Regions from separate parts of the Streptomyces sp. NPDC006296 genome, predicted to be linked through region 2. Evidence: riboswitches for the same ligand, from Rfam matches in the RefSeq annotation. Region 2 holds a riboswitch; the other holds the start of a gene.

Evidence for each region. Region 2 has a riboswitch for thiamine pyrophosphate ahead of thiC (phosphomethylpyrimidine synthase ThiC). Riboswitches for the same ligand answer to the same signal wherever they lie in the genome.
Region 1: linked by a shared signal. The riboswitch ahead of ABZ172_RS15990 (thiamine ABC transporter substrate-binding protein) and the one ahead of thiC (phosphomethylpyrimidine synthase ThiC) in region 2 are both predicted to bind thiamine pyrophosphate.

The regions. Positions count from the first base shown of each region.
Region 1 covers NZ_JBEXRT010000019.1:93,962-101,111, reverse strand. Annotated here, with positions in the region: gene pyrH (UMP kinase) at 1-419, shown strand, start outside; gene frr (ribosome recycling factor) at 535-1,092, shown strand; gene ABZ172_RS16000 (phosphatidate cytidylyltransferase) at 1,092-2,177, shown strand; gene rlmN (23S rRNA (adenine(2503)-C(2))-methyltransferase RlmN) at 2,558-3,664, shown strand; TPP riboswitch at 3,929-4,043, shown strand; gene ABZ172_RS15990 (thiamine ABC transporter substrate-binding protein) at 4,116-5,210, shown strand; gene ABZ172_RS15985 (iron ABC transporter permease) at 5,246-6,859, shown strand; gene ABZ172_RS15980 (ABC transporter ATP-binding protein) at 6,862-7,150, shown strand, end outside.
Region 2 covers NZ_JBEXRT010000034.1:25,196-32,345, forward strand. Annotated here, with positions in the region: gene ABZ172_RS22425 (cupin domain-containing protein) at 1-159, shown strand, start outside; gene ABZ172_RS22430 (DUF5326 family protein) at 566-781, shown strand; gene ABZ172_RS22435 (helix-turn-helix domain-containing protein) at 1,069-1,836, shown strand; gene ABZ172_RS22440 (SsgA family sporulation/cell division regulator) at 1,938-2,375, shown strand; gene ABZ172_RS22445 (YibE/F family protein) at 2,438-3,793, opposite strand; TPP riboswitch at 3,865-3,998, shown strand; gene thiC (phosphomethylpyrimidine synthase ThiC) at 3,991-5,877, shown strand; gene ABZ172_RS22455 (DUF805 domain-containing protein) at 6,229-6,585, shown strand; gene ABZ172_RS22460 (hypothetical protein) at 6,784-7,150, opposite strand, start outside.

The DNA of each region.
Region 1 (7,150 bases), on a different contig from region 2:
CCATGGGCCAGGTCGCGGAGCCGTACATCCCGCTCCGCGCCGTACGGCACCTGGAGAAGGGGCGCGTCGTGATCTTCGGTGCCGGCATGGGGATGCCGTACTTCTCCACCGACACGACCGCGGCCCAGCGCGCCCTGGAGATCGACGCCGAGGCGCTGCTGATGGGGAAGAACGGCGTGGACGGGGTCTACGACTCCGACCCGAAGGCCAACCCCGACGCGGTGAAGTTCGACGCCCTGGAGTACGGCGAGGTGATCGCCCGCGACCTCAAGGTCGCCGACGCCACCGCCATCACGCTCTGCCGCGACAACCAGCTCCCCATCCTCGTCTTCGAGCTGACCACGGAGGGCAATATCGCCCGCGCGGTGAAGGGTGAGAAGATCGGCACGCTGGTGAGCGACCGGAGCACCCGGGCCTGACGGCCCACAGGATGGACAACGGCCTGCCGGTCGGACACCGTGCAGGTGAGGACGCGACGCAGGATCCGCAGGACCCGACGATGCCGGGTCCGCTCAAGACACGCAGGAGCACGTGGTGATCGAAGAATTCCTCCTCGAGGCCGAGGAGAAGATGGAGAAGGCCGTCGTGGTCGCGAAAGAGGACTTCGCCGCGATCCGGACCGGCCGTGCGCATCCGGCGATGTTCAACAAGATCGTCGCCGACTACTACGGCGCGCTGACCCCGATCAACCAGCTGGCCTCGTTCTCGGTCCCCGAGCCGCGCATGGCCGTGGTGACCCCGTTCGACAAGACCGCGCTGCGCAACATCGAGCAGGCGATCCGCGACTCCGACCTCGGCGTCAACCCGAGCAACGACGGCAACATCATCCGTGTGACGTTCCCCGAGCTCACGCAGGACCGCCGCAAGGAGTACATCAAGGTCGCCAAGACCAAGGCCGAGGACTCCAAGATCTCGATCCGCTCCATCCGCCGCAAGGCCAAGGAGTCGCTCGACAAGCTCGTCAAGGACAAGGAGTCCGGCGAGGACGAGGTCCGCCGTGCGGAGAAGGAGCTCGACGAGACCACCGCGAAGTACGTCGCGCAGGTGGACGAGCTGCTCAAGCACAAGGAAGCCGAGCTGCTCGAAGTCTGATGAACGACTCTTCCCGGGGTGCCCCACAGGGAGCCGGCTACTGGAGCGCGCCCGAGATGAGGGCCGCTCCGGCGGGTCCTGCATACAATGTGCACGGCGCCCAGCAGACTCGGCCCATGCCCATCGTGCCGGACGTTCCTGACGCAGGTAGAGACGCTGACGACCGCGACGACCGGAACGGGGGCGCCGCGCGTGTCAGCGGCCCCCTGTTCCGTGACGAGAAGCCGCAGGAGCCCATGCCGACCCCGATGCCACCCCCGCCGCAGAAGAAGCGCGCGGGGCGTGACCTCCGTGCCGCCATAGGTGTCGGTGTCGGTCTCGGCGCCCTCGTCGTCGGTTCCCTCTTCATCGTCAAGGCCGTCTTCGTCGGCGTGGTCGCGCTGGCGGTCGTGGTCGGCCTCTGGGAGCTCACCTCCCGCCTCAAGGAGCGCAAGGGCATCGATGCCCCCCTCGTGCCCCTCGCCGTGGGCGGCGCAGCGATGGTGGTCGCCGGCTACGTGCGGGAGGCGGAGGGCGCCTGGGTCGCCATGGCCTTCACGGCGCTCGCGGTGCTCGTGTGGCGCATGACGCAGCCCCCCGAGGGCTACCTCAAGGACGTCACGGCGGGCGTCTTCGCGGTGTTCTACGTCCCGTTCCTGGCCACGTTCGTCACGATGATGCTCACCGCGGACGACGGTGCCTGGCGTGTGCTCACCTTCCTGCTGCTGACCGTGGTCAGCGACACCGGCGCGTACGCCGTCGGCTGGCGCTTCGGCACCCACAAGCTGGCCCCCCGCATCAGTCCCGGGAAGACCCGCGAGGGCCTCTTCGGCGCGGTCGGCTTCGCGATGGTGGCCGGCGCGCTCTGCATGGAGTTTCTGATCGACGGCGGGACCTGGTGGCAGGGCCTGCTGATGGGCCTCGCGGTCGCCGCCAGCGCCACGCTGGGTGACCTGGGCGAGTCCATGATCAAGCGGGACCTCGGGATCAAGGACATGGGCACACTGCTGCCCGGCCACGGCGGCATCATGGACCGGCTCGACTCGCTCCTGCCGAGCGCGCCGGTCGTCTGGCTGCTGCTGGTGGTGTTCGTGGGATCCGGCTGACGGACGGCCGGATCCGCGTACGGGGGCCGTCGCCCGGGGCGACGGCCCCCACCGCTGTCCCCACCGCTGTCCCCACCGCTGTCCCCACCGCTGTCCCCACCGCTGTCCCCACCGCTGTCCCCACCGCTGTCCCCACCGCTGTCCCCACCGGGCGCACCCAGGGCTCACCGGCCCGGGCCCTTCCCGGGCCGTCGCCGGGCCGGTGCCGGTCGCACCCGGACCGTGTACGGGCCATGTCACGAGCCCGCTCCGGCCCGTCTCCGGTCCCGGCCGAGTCCGGGCCGGTGGAAGGCCTCCGGGTGCCGGCCTGCGGCGCTCCCGTCCGCCCGGTCCCTCGGCGGCCCGGGGCACCTCGGCGTGTCTGCGACACTGGATGAACCATGCCTAAGCCCGGAGAACTCACTTTCGTCGCGCCCCGTGGAGCCAAGCGGCCGCCGCGGCACCTCGCCGACCTCACGCCCGACGAGCGCAAGGAAGCAGTCGCCGCGACCGGCGAGAAGCCCTTCCGCGCCAAGCAGCTGTCGCAGCACTACTTCACGCGGTACGCGCACGATCCGGCGGAGTGGACCAACATCCCGGCCGCCTCGCGCGAGAAGCTCGCCGAGGCGATGTTCCCCGAGCTGATGTCCGTCGTGCGGCACATCAGCTGCGACGACGACACCACCCGCAAGACGCTGTGGAAGCTGCACGACGGCACCCTCGTCGAGTCGGTCCTCATGCGCTATCCGGACCGGGTGACGATGTGCATCTCGTCCCAGGCGGGCTGCGGGATGAACTGCCCGTTCTGCGCGACCGGGCAGGCCGGGCTCGACCGCAACCTGTCGACCGCCGAGATCGTGCACCAGATCGTGGACGGCATGCGGGCGCTGCGCGACGGCGAGGTCCCGGGCGGGCCGGCGCGGCTCTCCAACATCGTCTTCATGGGCATGGGCGAGCCGCTGGCCAACTACAAGCGGGTGGTCGGGGCCATCCGCCGGCTGACGGATCCGGAACCGGACGGCCTGGGGCTCTCGCAGCGCGGGATCACGGTGTCCACGGTCGGTCTGGTGCCGGCGATGCTGCGCTTCGCGGACGAGGGCTTCAAGTGCCGTCTCGCGGTCTCGCTGCACGCGCCGGACGACGAACTGCGCGACACCCTCGTGCCCGTGAACACCCGCTGGAAGGTCCGGGAGGTCCTGGACGCGGCATGGGAGTACGCGGAGAAGTCGGGCCGCCGCATCTCCATCGAGTACGCGCTGATCCGCGACATCAACGACCAGGCGTGGCGGGGCGACCGGCTGGGCCGGCTGCTCAAGGGCAAGCGGGTGCACGTCAACCTCATCCCGCTGAACCCGACCCCGGGCTCCAAGTGGACCGCCTCGCGCCCCGAGGACGAGAAGGCGTTCGTGGAGGCCATCGCGGCCCACGGGGTGCCGGTCACGGTCCGGGACACCCGCGGCCAGGAGATCGACGGGGCCTGCGGGCAGCTGGCCGCCTCCGAGCGCTGAGACGCCGCGGCACGGCGACGGCGGGTTCCGGCCCGCAGCCGACGCACCGGACAGCCCCGGCGGCCGGGCCGCACAGCTAACCGTCCGGCCCACGTCCGGTGGCCCGAGCCCGGCGCCGCTCCGCCGGGATCCGTCGAGTCCCTGACGATCCCGCCGAACCCGTGGTGATCCGGCCCGAACCCGTGGGTGGTCCGGCCCGATCCCGTCGGGATCCGGCCGGTCCGGTGCGATCCGGCCGGTGTAGCCTGGCCCGGAAACAACTCCATATTCCGACAGGGGAGCGCCACAGCGCTGAGAGTGCGGCACCGAGAAGGTCGGCCGCAGACCCTCTGAACCTCGCCCGGGTCATTCCGGGTAGGAAGTTCGGACCTTACTCAAGCTGTTGCGCCCTGCCCGCTCACCGAGCGGGCGGGGCCGCGTCTCTTCCTGGTCATCTCCAGGAGGAATCATCATGAGGACCACCACGACCTGCGCCGCGACCGCGCTCGCCGCCGCGCTCGGTGTCACCGCGCTCACCGGCTGCGGAGGCTCCGGCGACGGGGCCTCCGGCGGCACGGGGGCCGGTTCCAAGACCGTCACCCTGGTCACCCACGACTCGTTCAACGTCTCGGACGCCGTCCTGAAGGCCTTCACCGAGGAGACCGGCTACACGGTCAAGGTGCTCAAGAGCGGCGATGCCGGTGCGGCGCTCAACCAGGAGATCCTGACCAAGGGTTCGCCCCGCGGCGACGTGTTCTTCGGCGTCGACAACACACTGCTCTCCCGCGCCCTCGACAACGGTCTGTTCACCCCGTACGAGGCGAAGGGCCTGGACCGCGTCGCGGCCGGCACCCGGCTCGACGCCGGGAAGAACCGGGTCACGCCCGTCGACACCGGCGACATCTGCGTCAACTACGACAAGAAGTACTTCGCCGACCGGAAGCTCGACCCGCCGAAGACCTTCGACGACCTGCTGAAGCCGGCCTACCGCAACCTTCTCGTCACCGAGAACGCCGCGACCTCCTCGCCCGGGCTCGGCTTCCTCCTCGGCACGGTCGCCGCCCACGGCGAGACCGGCTACCAGGACTACTGGAAGAAGCTGAAGGACAACGGCGTCAAGGTCGTCGACGGCTGGGAGCAGGCGTACAACGAGGAGTTCTCCGGCTCCGCGGGAGGCAGGAAGGCCAAGGCCGACCGTCCGCTCGTGGTCTCCTACGCCTCCAGCCCCCCGGTCGAGGTGCTCTACGCCGACCCGCGGCCCACCGAGGCCCCCACCGGGGTCGCCACCGGAACCTGCTTCCGCCAGATCGAGTTCGCCGGTCTGCTGGACGGTGCGAGGAACGCGGCGGGCGGCAAGGCGCTGCTGGACTTCCTCATCGGCGAGCGGTTCCAGGAGGACATGCCGCTGAACATGTTCGTGAACCCGGTGACCGCGGACGTGAAGCTGCCGGAGGTGTTCACGAGGTTCGGTGCGACCGTCGACGAGCCGGCGACCGTCGCCCCGGAGAAGATCGCCCAGAACCGTGAGCAGTGGGTCCGGTCGTGGTCCTCGCTCGTCGTGAAGTAGCCGCGCGGCGCGGGAACGCGACCCGGCTCGGCCTCATGGCCGTGCCCGTCGCGTTCTTCGCGCTGTTCTTCGCCTACCCGGTCGCCGCGATCGTCGGGCGGGGGCTGAAGGCGGACGGCGTCTGGCGGTTCGGCCGGATCGGTGCGGTGCTGAGCCGGCCGGACATCCTCGACGTCCTCCGGTTCACCACCTGGCAGGCCCTCGCCTCGACCGCGCTCACCCTCCTGGTCGCGCTGCCCGGTGCCTACGTCTTCGCCCGCTTCGCCTTCCCCGGCAAGCAGCTGCTGCGGGCCGTGGTGACCGTGCCCTTCGTCCTGCCGACCGTCGTGGTGGGCACGGCGTTCCTCGCCCTGCTGGGACGCGGCGGATTCCTCGACGAGCTCTGGGGGGTGCGGCTCGACACCACCGTGTGGGCGATTCTGCTCGCCCATGTGTTCTTCAACTACGCGGTCGTCGTGCGGACGGTGGGCGGACTCTGGTCCCAGCTCGACCCCCGGCAGGAGGAGGCCGCGCGGGTGCTCGGCGCCGGGCGCCTCGCCGCGTGGCGGCGCGTGACCCTGCCCGCGCTGGCCCCCGCGGTCGCCGCGGCGGCGCTGATGGTCTTCCTGTTCACCTTCACCTCGTTCGGGGTCGTCCAGATCCTCGGCGGTCCGGGCTACTCCACGCTGGAGGTGGAGATCTACCGGCAGACCGCCCAGCTCCTCGACCTGCCGACGGCCGCCGTGCTGACCCTGGTGCAGTTCGCCGCGGTCGGCGGGATCCTCGCCGTCCACGCGTGGACCGTACGGCGCCGCGAGACGGCGCTGCGGCTCGTCGACCCGGCGCAGACCGCACGGCCGCCCCGCGGGGCGGGGGAGCGGGCGCTGCTCGGCGGGGTGCTGCTCACCGTGCTGCTGCTCGTCCTGCTGCCCCTCGGCGTCCTCGTCGAGCGCTCCTTCGACACCTCCGAGGGCTACGGGGCCGCCTACTACCGCGCCCTGCAGTCCGCCGACGCGAACGGCTCCACCTTCCTGGTGCCGCCGCTCGACGCCATCGGGAACTCCCTGCGCTACGCCCTCGTCGCGACCCTCGTCGCCCTCGTGATCGGCGGACTCGCCGCGGCGGCGCTCACCCGGCGGGCCGGCCGGCTGGTGCGGGGCTTCGACGCCCTGCTGATGCTGCCGCTCGGCGTGTCCGCGGTGACCGTGGGGTTCGGCTTCCTGATCACCCTCGACCGGCCGCCGCTCGACCTGCGGACGTCGTGGATCCTCGTGCCGCTCGCCCAGGCCCTGGTGGGTGTCCCCTTCGTCGTGCGCACCATGCTGCCCGTCCTGCGCGCGGTCGACGAACGGCTGCGGCAGGCCGCCGCGGTGCTCGGCGCCTCGCCGCTCCGGGCCTGGCGCGAGGTGGACCTGCCGCTGGTGCGGCGGGCCGTGCTGGTGGCCGCCGGGTTCGCCTTCGCCGTGTCGCTCGGGGAGTTCGGGGCGACCGTGTTCATCGCGCGCCCCGACAACCCCACGCTGCCGGTCGCCGTCGCCCGGCTGCTGGGACGCTCCGGGGAGCTCAACTACGGCCAGGCGATGGCCCTCAGCACGATCCTGATGCTCGTCTGCGCGGTGTCGCTGCTCCTGCTCGAACGTATCCGCACCGACCGATCCGGGGAGTTCTAGAGATGCTGGCAGTGAAGTCGGCCACCGTCCGGTTCGGCGACCGGGCCGCCCTGGACGCCGTGGACCTGGAGGTCGCGGACCACGAGACCGTCTGCGTCCTGGGCCCGAGCGGCAGCGGCAAGTCGACGCTGCTGCGGGCCGTCGCCGGACTGCAGCCCCTGGACGGCGGGAGCGTGTTCCTGGACGGCGCCGACCAGGCGTCCCTGCCCGTGCACCGGCGCGGGCTGGGCCTGATGTTCCAGGACCACCAGCTCTTCCCGCACCGGGACGTCGGCGCCAACGTCGCCTTCG
Region 2 (7,150 bases):
TTCGTCGTCAGCGGCCGGGCCTCGATCACGGTCGGCACGGAGACCACCCAGGTGGGACGGGGGAGCGTCGTGTACGTGCCCGCGGGGACCGCCCACAAGTTCCACCACATCACCGAGGACCTCCGGGTGATGGTGGTCTTCTCCCCGCCCGAGGGCTGACGCCCGGCCTCCGCGGGTGACGCCCGGCGTCCGGGGCGGACGTCCGGCCGCGCCGCCGGGGAGGGGGTCCGCAGGGGTTCCGCGCACACCGTCCGAGGGCTGTTCCGTCGTCCCCGCCGGGCGCACGAGGACGGCCACGGCAGCGCGCCGCGTGGCCGGAACGGCCGCCTGCGCCCCGCACGCGGAGGTCCCTCAGCCCTGCGCTGCCGCGCGACGCTCTGGCGGGGCCCGCGATGACCTGCGCTGCCCCGCGAGGCACCGCGTCCGACCGCCGCGGGTCCCACCCGGGGCGGCGGGACGGCCCTTAGGGGATCGCTCAGGGGACTTCAAGGGCTCCCGGGCCCCCGTCGGCCACCCCCGCGCCTCTAGCATCGGAGCAAGGACTCACGGAGACGAGGTAACGGTGATGGCGGTGCGGGAGATTTTCGCGGGGATGCCCTGGTGGGTGAAGTGGATCGCGGTGCCCCTCATCGCGATCGTCGTGTTCGGTGGCCTGATCGCCAGTGTGGTCGGCTTCGTCATCGGGCTGCTGTTCAAGGTGCTGGTGTTCGTCGTTCTCGTGGGTGGCCTGATCTTTGTCGTCCGCGCGTTCATGTCCTCGTCCGAGCGCGGCGGCTGGTAAAGGAGCGGACCCGCCACGTGGTCACGCTGCGTACACGGAACGCGTGACGGGTCACCTGTGCGGCGATTAGCCCAGCGGAGCTAAGTCGAGGACGAAACCTCACTCGTGACTGAACGTGCGGATACAGTGACATATCGCTGCCGCCAGCTGGGAAATGACGGTCTGTCACCATCCCGCCCAGTGGTTTGTGCGACCGTCCGGTCTTCGGACCCCAGGCTCGCGGCGGGCCCGTGGGGGCGGCCCCTGCGGGAGGGCCGAGAGCCCGTCACCATGCCCGGGGGTGACCTGTGACCACGGCATCGAGTACCGCTGTCCCGACGTTGATCGGTTCGGTTCAGCGGGCGTTGAGACTGATGGAGGCCGTGGGCGCCCATCGCGACGGGGCCCCGGCGAAACAGCTCGCCCGTGAGGCCGGACTTCCCCTCCCCACCGCCTACCACCTGCTGCGCACCCTGACCCACGAGGGATACCTCCGCAGGGAGAACGGCGTCTTCCTCTTCGGTGCGGCGGCCGAGCGCCTGGGCGGAGGCCACGCCGCCCCGCGGCCCGGCGTGATCGTCGACTCGCTCGCGCACTGGGCGCACGTCGTCGGGGCGCCCGTGTACTGCGCGTTCTACAAGGACGGCGAGATCGAGATGGTCGCGGTGGCCGACGCCCCCGCCGCCCCCGCGGTGCGCGAGTGGGCCTCGTTCCGCGAGACGGGCCACGCGCACGCCCTCGGGCAGTGCCTCCTGGGGCAACTGGACGAACGTGCACGCGAGGATCACCTGGACCGCCACCCCGTCCGACCGCTGACCCGGCACTCGCTGAGGGACCGTCAGGCGCTGCTGAACCGCCTGCGGTCGATGAAGCGGACGGAGCCCGTCGTCGAGCGCCAGGAGTACGCCCTGGGGACGGTGTGCGCGGCCATTCCGATCACTGTCGGTTCCGCTGTCGCGGCCATGGCTGTTTCCTTCCCGGTGCACCAAGAGGAACAGTTGCTCCCCGCAATCGAACAACTACGCTGTGAAGTCACCACCCTCTTGCGCTCGTTCGTGTTCTCTATCAGTATCTGAAAAATCACTCCTTGTGATCTGCTATCGCGTGCATCACGATGGCGTCAATAGGGCCATGGGGGATCATTCCTGGCCAGTTTCATCTACTGCGGGGTTGAACGATGCGCGAGTCGGTTCAGGCAGAGGTCATGATGAGCTTCCTCGTCTCCGAGGAGCTCTCCTTCCGTATTCCGGTAGAGCTCCGGTACGAGGTCAGCGATCCGTATGCGATCCGGATGACTTTCCACCTGCCCGGTGACGCCCCCGTCACCTGGGCATTCGGCCGTGAGCTGCTGCTCGACGGTCTCAACAGCCCCAGTGGTGACGGCGATGTGCACATCGGCCCGATCGAGCCCGAAGGGCTGTCGGATGTACACATCCGCCTTCAGGTCGGCGCGGACCGGGCGCTCTTCAGGGCCGGCACGGCACCTCTCGTGGCCTTTCTGGATCGGACGGACAAGCTGGTTCCACTCGGGCAGGAGCACACGCTGGGTGACTTCGACGGCAATCTGGAGGAGGCGCTGGGCCGCATCCTCGCCAAGGAGCAGAACGCCGGCTGACCGCGAGGACACGACCGGACACCGGGGACGGCGACCCGGATGCCCGCATCCGGTCTCCCGGCTCACGCCTTGCGGCGTCGGCCCCTTCCGGTGCGCGCGGGTGCGGGAGCTCCGGCTTCCGCACCGGGCCCGGTGCGGTCCGCGGAGACCACCAGGGCGGCGAGCGCCGTCGTCACCGGCACCGAGGCGACCAGCCCGATCGAGCCGACCAGCGTCCGTACGATCTCCTCCGCCACCAGCTCGCTGTTGGCCACGGTGCCCACGCTGCTCTGCGCGATCGAGAAGAGCAGCAGCAGAGGGAGCGCCGCGCCCGCGTAGGCGAGCACGAGCGTGTTGACGACCGAGGCGATGTGGTCGCGCCCGATCCGGATGCCGGCGCGGTAGAGCCGGCGCACTCCCATCGCCGGGTCGGCCTGGTGCAGTTCCCAGACCGCCGAGGTCTGGGTGACGGTCACGTCGTCGAGCACGCCGAGCGATCCGATGATCACACCTGCCAGCAGCAGGCCGCTCATGTCGATCTCCGGGTACAGGCCGTGGATGAGGCCGGTGTTGTCGTCGGTGTTCCCGGTCAGGCCGGCCCAGCCGATGAAGAGCGAACCCAGCAGGCCGATCAGCAGCAGCGAGATGAGTGTGCCGATGACGGCCACGGAGGTGCGGGCCGTCAGTCCGTGGCAGGCGTAGAGGGCGATCAGCATGATCGCGCTGGCCCCGATCACCGCGACGACCAGTGGATTCGAGCCCTGCAGGATGGCGGGCAGGATGAACAGGGTCAGCACGCCGAACGAGACGGCGAGCGCAATCAGGGCCATCAGCCCCCGCATCCGGCCCACCACGACCACCGCCACGGCGAAGATCCCGGCGAGCAGCGCCATCGGCAGCGTGCGGTCCACATCGGTCACCGAGTACTGCAGGTCCCGGGGGGCGTCGGGCGCGTAGGCCACGACCACTCCCTGGCCCTCGTGCAGTTGACGCGTGGAGTCCGGCTGGACGACCTCGACGAAGGTACGGCCCCGGTCCTTGCCGCTGGTGACCTCGACCGTGGCCTTCTTGCACTCCCCCGACTGCTCGTTGACGGCCTCGCGGCCGGACGGTGTGGAGGTGTCGCCGGTGGGCGGCACCTGCGAGGCGTTGACGTCGGCGCAGTCGACCGGGACGACCTTCGCCACCCGCCCGTCCTGGGTCTGCCGGTCGAACCCGACGCCCGTGCGCTCATGGGCGGGAGCACCGCCCGGCCAGAGCGCCACGAGACCCACCAGGACCGCGGTCGCGAAGGGGATCACCACTGCCGCGATGACCTTGCGCAGGTGCTTGGACACGGGCGCGGCCGGACCGTGGTGGTGCGTGTGGGCGTGCACATGGCTCTGCGTGCTGCCTGCCGCGTGGCCGGGGGATTCGGGGGCGCTTCCGGGGGACGTCACCCGGCGATCATCCCAAGAACCGGGGAGGCCCTCTGGCCAGCACGCCAGGAGGGAGGCTAGCGTGGAGCCACATCTGTACACGCGGGAGCTCGGAGCACCGGGCTGAGAGGGCGCTGACCTCCGTATATCCGTACGGGACACGCTGCGTCGACCGCCGAACCTGTTACCGGGTAATGCCGGCGTAGGGAGTAGGTCTCATGACCACAGCGGACGCACGCACGCCTGCCTCGATGCAGAACGCGCGGAACGCACGGAATGCGCAGATCCCGGCGGAGGACGCGGCCCCGGCGGACGGCGCCGGCGCGGAGGCCGGCGGGGCCGGGAGGTCCCTCGGCTGGCACAAGGGGTACGTCCAGGGCTCGCGCCCGGACCTCCGGGTGCCGGTCCGTCAGGTGCACCTCACCAACGGCGAGGACGTGACGCTGTACGACACGTCCGGGCCGTACACCGATCCCGCCACCGACACCGATGTCCGCCGCGGGCTCGCCCCCCTGCGGGAGAACTGGATCATCGCCCGGGGCGACACCGAGGAGTACGCGGGCCGTCCCGTGCGCCCCGAGGACGACGGGCTCAAGCACACCTCGCCCCGGGGAGGCTCCCCCTCGCGCGAGCGCAGCCGGGAGCCCGGGGAGGGGCTGCGCAACCTCGACGCGGTCTTCCCCGGCCGTCCGCGTCGGCCCCGGCGGAGCCGCGACGGCCGTCCGGTCACCCAGCTCGCCTATGCCCGGCGCGGGGAGATCACCCCGGAGATGGAGTACGTCGCGATCCGCGAGAACGTCGCTCCCGAGGTCGTCCGGGACGAGATCGCGGCCGGGCGGGCCGTGCTGCCCGCCAACGTCAACCACCCGGAGATCGAGCCGATGATCATCGGCAAGCGGTTCCTGGTGAAGGTCAACGCCAACATCGGCAACTCCGCGGTCACCTCGTCCATCGAGGAGGAGGTGGACAAGATGACCTGGGCCACGAAGTGGGGCGCCGACACGGTCATGGACCTGTCCACCGGCCGCAACATCCACACCACCCGCGAATGGGTCCTGCGCAACTCGCCCGTGCCGATCGGCACCGTGCCGCTGTACCAGGCCCTCGAGAAGGTCGACGGCCGGGCCGAGGAACTGACCTGGGAGATCTACAAGGACACCGTCGTCGAGCAGGCCGAACAGGGCGTCGACTACATGACGGTGCACGCCGGCGTCCGGCTGCCGTACGTCCCGCTGACCGCCCGCCGCAAGACCGGCATCGTCTCGCGGGGCGGTTCGATCATGGCGGCCTGGTGTCTGGCGCACCACAAGGAGTCGTTCCTGTACGAGCACTTCGAGGAGCTCTGCGAGATCCTCGCCGCCTACGACGTGACGTACTCGCTCGGTGACGGGCTGCGCCCCGGATCGATCGCCGACGCCAACGACGAGGCGCAGTTCGCCGAACTCCGGACGCTCGGCGAGCTCAACACCGTCGCCAAGCGGTTCGGCGTCCAGACCATGATCGAGGGTCCGGGACATGTCCCGATGCACAAGATCAAGGAGAACATCGACCTCCAGCAGGAGATCTGCGAAGAGGCCCCGTTCTACACGCTCGGCCCGCTGACCACCGATGTCGCGCCCGCGTACGACCACATCACCTCGGGTATCGGGGCGGCGATGATCGCCTGGTGGGGGACGGCGATGCTCTGCTACGTCACGCCCAAGGAGCACCTGGGGCTTCCGAACCGCGACGACGTGAAGACCGGCGTCATCACCTACAAGATCGCCGCGCATGCGGCCGACCTCGCCAAGGGGCACCCCGGGGCGCAGGCGTGGGACGACGCACTGTCCGACGCCCGGTTCGAGTTCCGCTGGGAGGACCAGTTCAACCTGGCGCTCGACCCGGACACGGCACGGGACTTCCACGACGAGACCCTGCCCGCCGAGCCGGCGAAGACGGCGCACTTCTGCTCCATGTGCGGGCCGAAGTTCTGCTCGATGAAGATCTCGCACGACATCCGGCGCGAGCACGGTGCCGAACAGGCCGAGATCGAGGCCGGGATGGCCGAGAAGTCCAGGGAGTTCGCGGCCGCCGGGAACCGGGTCTACCTGCCGCTCGCGGACTGAGCCCGGCACCCGTCCGCCGGCCCTCCCGGCGGACGGGTGCGCGTGTCCGCGGCGGTGGCGTGCCGCCGGTACGGCAGTCGCCGGGCAGCGCCTCCGGGCGCCTCACGGGGGGTGTCCCACCGATGAGGGTGTGTCAGTGGTCGGGCTGTTTTCCCTCCACCTGTGGCGCTCTGACGCCTTTTCGGCGGACATTTGGAGTCGGTAAGGACACGGAACAGTGCCAGGTGGATGTACGTTTCGGCGGACGTCTGCCCTGACTTGACCGTTTCCTTATCTTCGTCTTACCTTCCGATTTGCTCGGCGAAACAGTGTGTGCGCTCCGAACGGGGGCGCCAGGGGAGGGGAAGCGCAATGAACTGGTATCTGGCAGTGCTCAAGAACTACGCGGGCTTCAGCGGGCGGGCGCGCCGCAAGGAGTACTGGATGTTCGTACTCTTCAACTTCATCGCGGCCGCCGTCCTGTACGCCCTCGGGCTCGCGATCGACTCGCAGATCCCGTACCTCATCTACGTGCTGGCGGTGCTGATCCCCGCGCTGGCCGTGGTCGTCCGCCGACTGCACGACACGGGCCGCTCCGGCTGGTGGATCCTGATCGGTCTGGTCCCGCTCGTGGGCGGCATCGTCCTGCTCGTCTTCATGTGCATCGAGGGTGTGCGTGAGCCCAACGAGTACGGCGCCAACCCGAAGCTCGCGCCGCACGGCGTCTGAGCTTCACCGGGGGCGACGGAGGGATCCGGCCGGGCCGGGTGCGTCCAGGAACGAACAGCGAGGCCGGGGTGGCGTGAGCCGCCCCGGCCTCCGCCGTCTCCGCCCGCACGGCGGCTCCCGTCCGGCGGGCTCCCGCACGGCGGGCTCCCGGCCCGTGGGCCCGCAGGCCGGGTCACTCCGGTGGGCCCGCGGACCGGTTCACTCCGGCCGGTGCTCCGGCCCCCCGAAGTCCGGGCTGCTGTACCCCATCTTCGGTATCCGGTCGGCGGAGCGGTACGGCGTCCGCGCGGCGGGGCCGGCGGCCGGGTCCGCCAGCGCGTCCCGCAGGAAGGGCAGGATGCCGCGCTCCAGCAGGGCGTGGCGCCAGGCCTCCCGGGCGCGCGCCACGTCCTCGGGCAGCTCGTCCTCCTCGTCCACGGCGGGGAGCGCGGTGGAGCCGTTGCGCAGGGCCGTGACGAGCAGCCCGACGGCGGCGGCGAGGGTGGCAGCGGCGGCGACGGCGGCGAAGAACCAGCCCGCGGCGACCATGCTGCCGGCGACGGCGGGAGCGGGATCCAGCGCCTTC